Regions from separate parts of the uncultured Rossellomorea sp. genome, predicted to be linked through region 2. Evidence: riboswitches for the same ligand, from Rfam matches in the RefSeq annotation. Region 2 holds a riboswitch; the other holds the start of a gene.
The links. Region 2 has a riboswitch for glycine ahead of gcvT (glycine cleavage system aminomethyltransferase GcvT). Riboswitches for the same ligand answer to the same signal wherever they lie in the genome.
Positions count from the first base shown of each region.

Region 1: linked by a shared signal. The riboswitch ahead of Q1B03_RS19345 (amino acid permease) and the one ahead of gcvT (glycine cleavage system aminomethyltransferase GcvT) in region 2 are both predicted to bind glycine.

Region 1 covers NZ_CANKZT010000007.1:100,197-102,600, reverse strand. The annotation lists gene Q1B03_RS19360 (S1C family serine protease) at 1-91, shown strand, start outside; gene Q1B03_RS19355 (CxxH/CxxC protein) at 212-370, shown strand; gene rlmH (23S rRNA (pseudouridine(1915)-N(3))-methyltransferase RlmH) at 465-944, shown strand; glycine riboswitch at 1,102-1,184, shown strand; gene Q1B03_RS19345 (amino acid permease) at 1,346-2,404, shown strand, end outside.
Region 2 covers NZ_CANKZT010000001.1:693,287-695,690, reverse strand. The annotation lists gene Q1B03_RS03745 (DEAD/DEAH box helicase) at 1-677, opposite strand, end outside; glycine riboswitch at 852-943, shown strand; gene gcvT (glycine cleavage system aminomethyltransferase GcvT) at 1,123-2,229, shown strand; gene gcvPA (aminomethyl-transferring glycine dehydrogenase subunit GcvPA) at 2,246-2,404, shown strand, end outside.

The sequences.
Region 1 (2,404 bases), on a different contig from region 2:
AGACGTAAATGATCAGATGAAGGTTACGTTCTATCGAAACGGTGAAAAGAAAGAAGTAACCATGAAACTTACTGACGAATCCAGGTTATAGAATGTGGATAAGCGAAAAGCAGGAAGGCAAAGCGCCCTTTCCTGCTTTTTCTTTACATGATATGATAATTGTGGATAAGTATATAGAGTATATTTTGAGTTAAGTATAGGAGGAAAAAACATGATTTACTGCTGCTTAGAGCATGTAGAATTAGCTATGGATATTGTCGTGGATGAACATGAGGTAGCCCCTCAACTAACAGAGCTTCCTGAAAATGAAAAGTTATCCACAACCTGTGAATATTGTGGGAATAACGCAATATATATAGTGGCGAACTAATATTCCCATACGATATGTGGATTGGATTTGTGGATATGTGGATAAAGTCTGTGGATAACGTGTTTGTAAATTGTTTGTAAAGCGAGTGTGGATAGTGAATATCACCATTGTAACGGTCGGGAAATTAAAAGAGAAGTATTTAAAGCAAGGAATAGGTGAATATGTAAAGCGCTTAGGTGCTTATGCAAAGATAGAAATAGTGGAGCTTGCCGACGAAAAAGCCCCGGAAGTATTGAGTGAATCTGAAATAGAGCAAGTGAAGAATAAAGAAGGCGAACGGATCTTAGCTAAGATCTCTCCTGATCATCATGTCATTGCCCTGGCCATCCAAGGGAAAATGCGTTCATCGGAAGAACTTGCCGATAATCTGGACAAGCTTGCTACTTACGGGAAAAGCAAAGTTGCGTTTGTCATTGGTGGTTCATTAGGTTTGAGTGATGATGTAATCAAGAGATCAAATGAAACCCTCTCGTTTTCCAAAATGACCTTTCCCCATCAGCTGATGCGACTGATCCTGGTGGAGCAGATTTATCGGGCGTTTCGCATTAATCGGGGTGAACCGTACCATAAATAAAAAATCATCGAATAAATTCATCTACAGGAAATGGATGTCTTCCCTATTGACAAAACACCAAACTCCTACTAGAATAATCAACTATTCGAGAGAATAATAATAACCAAACAGTTTAATTACGTAGAAAGCTATGATTGCTATGGATAATACTATAGCAGGAGCAGCTTCTGGAGAGACCGCGAGAGTTTTTTGCGGCGCCGAAGGGTTCATAATCTCAGGCAAAAGGACAGAAGAGTATCGGATATTTATTTTGGTGTGCCCGTAATGATTGTTGCTGCTGGCATACAAAATCGTATTTGTTATTCTTATGACCATGAGATTGGAGCGCATCCAGTCTCTTTTTTTTGTATTCATTTATTGCTCGATGTATCACATTGGAAGGCTGTAAGGAGGAGTTAAGGTTGGAACAACGAAAATTAAAGAGGGATTTATCGAATCGCCATGTTCAGCTGATTGCCATTGGCGGTACGATTGGTACGGGGTTATTTTTAGGTTCTGGTAAAGCGATACAGCTTGCAGGTCCCTCGATCATCTTTGCTTATTTAATCGTGGGTATTGCCCTGTTTTTTGTGATGAGAGCGCTTGGAGAGTTGCTGTTGTCCAATGCGGGTTATCAGTCGTTAACGGATATTGCGGAAGAGTATCTTGGAGCCTGGGCGTCCTTTGTAACGGGCTGGACCTATTGGTTCTGCTGGATCATGACGGCCATGGCCGATGTGATTGCTGTTGGTGTATACGTGAACTATTGGTTCCATATCCCGCAGTGGATACCGGCACTCATCTGCGTAATCATTTTATTGGGACTCAACCTATTGACGGTGAAACTCTTTGGGGAATTGGAGTATTGGTTTGCTTTAATCAAGGTCATGACGATTCTTGCGTTGATCGGTGTCGGTGTTGTGCTGCTGGTGATGGGATTCAAGACGGATGCAGGGGCGGTTACGGTTACGAATCTGTGGGAACATGGAGGTTTTTTCCCGAACGGAATTTCAGGGTTTTTACTTTCATTCCAAATGGTCATCTTTGCCTATGTCGGTGTGGAATTAGTAGCCGTATCGGCAGCAGAAACATCTGATCCACATAAAAATATCCCATCGGCCATCAATAAAATTCCTTTGAGGATTTTATTTTTCTACGTCGGCGCGCTGATTGTGCTCTTATGTATTAACCCATGGACGGGTCTAAATGCTTCAGAAAGTCCGTTTGTTAAAACATTCAGCTTAATTGGAATTCCCCTGGCTGCCGGAATCATCAATTTTGTGGTGCTGACATCAGCGGCTTCTGCCTGCAACAGCGGCATGTTCTCCACGAGCCGGATTCTATATAATTTAAGCCATCATAACCAAGGGCCGTCTCAGTTTGCAAAACTGAATAAAAATCATGTACCAAGTAATGGGTTATTCATCTCCACACTGGTCATATCCGCAGGAGCCCTGTTAAGCAAACTGTTACCAGAGCAA
Region 2 (2,404 bases):
AGATGTCCAGGCTTAAGGAGGGAAACTAGATGGAAAATCTCTTCAACACGATTTTGGATTGGTGTGGCCGTCAGCAATAAGCAGAATTTCTTTTTTAAGTTCTGGACAAATTCATAGTTTTTTGTTTTATGATTTTTTAGTTTGTGAGCTTCATCGATAATCACCAAATCATAGTCCTGTTCATACACCTTCTCTCGATGAGGGCTCCTCTTAGCCGTATCCATGGAAGAGACGACAATATCGCACTGATCCCATACGTAACTTTTTCGTTGCGGAACAGCCGGGATGAAAAACTTACTGTTCAATTCATAGGCCCATTGAGAGACCAGGGATGCAGGAACCAATATTAATACTTTCTTCACTAATCCCCTAATCATGTATTCTTTCAATATCAATCCGGCTTCGATGGTCTTGCCTAATCCGACCTCATCTGCAAGGATCGCTTTGCCGTTCATCGTTTCGACAACCTGCTTTGCTGCTTCAAGCTGATGGGGGAGTGGAGTGACATTTGCCAAATGTTTTGGAGCTTGCAGGCCTTCAAAGTTCGGAATTGCAAGATGATGTTCAAATTCGATGGCCAGCTTATAAAGCTCCCAATTTCCCCATGGGCCATCGTTATCAATTAAATTCTCGAGACCCTCGCCCCATTCTTCATCAAATAAAACCTCAACATTCATCTGAAAAACATCTCCTTAATTCTAATAAAAATGATTGCTCAATCCTCGTATTTAATGGTAGGATGAAAATAGATTTTCTAATGTTAAAAAAACTCGAAAATCCGAACATTCACATTTACAACATTTCTTCTGTATATTTCTAGTATGACCAAATGTTTCAAGGAATATTGGCGAATGATAACAAGGGGAGAGACTGTGCATACAGCGCCGAAGGAGCAAGCACTTTTAAGTGTGAATCTCTCAGGCAAAAAGACTCTTGTTGGACGCAACTCTGGAGAGTGTTTCCTTAACGGAAACCACCAAAGGGGAAAGCCGTTCTTCGGTAAACTTTCAGGTGCAAGGACAGAGAAAACTTCTTTATGAAAAGGGGTTTTTCTGTCCTTTTTTCATGGGATAAAACTTGGTTAAGGATTATGCATGTAAGGAAGATAAAGGGGGAAAAGTCATGTCAGAGTTAAAACAAACACCTTTATACGAAGTGTACAAAGAGTATGGAGGAAAGACCATCGACTTCGGTGGCTGGGCTTTACCAGTGCAATTCTCAAGTATTAAAGAAGAACATGAAGCGGTACGATCCCGGGCTGGACTATTCGACGTTTCTCATATGGGAGAAATTGAAGTGAAGGGTGAAGGGGCTCTTGACTACTTACAAAAAATGATGACAAACGATGTCTCCAAAGTAAAAGACGGAGGGGCTCAGTATACGGCTATGTGCTACGAAAACGGTGGGACGGTCGATGACTTATTAGTTTATAAAATAAAAGATAATGATTATTTGCTCGTTGTTAATGCAGCAAATATAGATAAAGATTTTCAGTGGTTGAAAGAACATGAAGTAGATGGCGTAGAAATCAATAACATCTCTGAACATATGGCGCAATTGGCACTTCAAGGTCCACTTGCCGAACAAGTTTTACAATTACTTACAAACGAACATTCACTAAGCGATATCGGATTTTTTAAATTCCAAACCGAAGTGAATATTGATGATAGACTTGCACTTGTTTCACGTACCGGTTACACAGGGGAAGACGGATTTGAGATCTACTGTGATGCTGGTGATGCGGCTGCGATCTGGAAAGCTATCCTGGAAGCAGGAAAGGACCATGGGGTGCTACCATGCGGACTAGGTGCACGTGATACATTGCGTTTTGAAGCCAATCTTGCACTTTACGGACAAGAATTATCTCAATCCATCACGCCGATCGAAGCGGGGATCGGATTCGCCGTAAAGGTGAATAAAGAGGTTCCATTTATCGGTCAGGAAGTGCTGAAACAGCAAAAGGAAGAAGGGGCTTCAAGAAAAATCGTCGGGATTGAAATGATCGATCGCGGAATTCCCCGTCATGGCTATAAAGTATATTCCGGTGAAGAAGAAATAGGGGAAGTCACAACCGGTACGCAATCACCGACATTAAAGAAAAATGTAGGATTAGCATTACTTGATAAAGAGTTTACTTCTTTAGATACAGAAGTACTGGTTGAAATCAGAGGGAAAAAGTTAAAAGCCAAAGTGGTATCGACACCATTCTATAAAAGACCAAAGAAATAGGGGAGGAATGACGGTCATGAAGCATCGTTATTTACCGATGACAGAGCAAGATCAAAGGGAAATGTTAGACAGCATAGGAGTAGACAGCGTTAACGATCTATTTGAAGATATTCCTGAGAAGGTTCGTTTCAAAGGGGATTACAAAATCAAAGAAGCGAAGTCAGAAACGGAATTG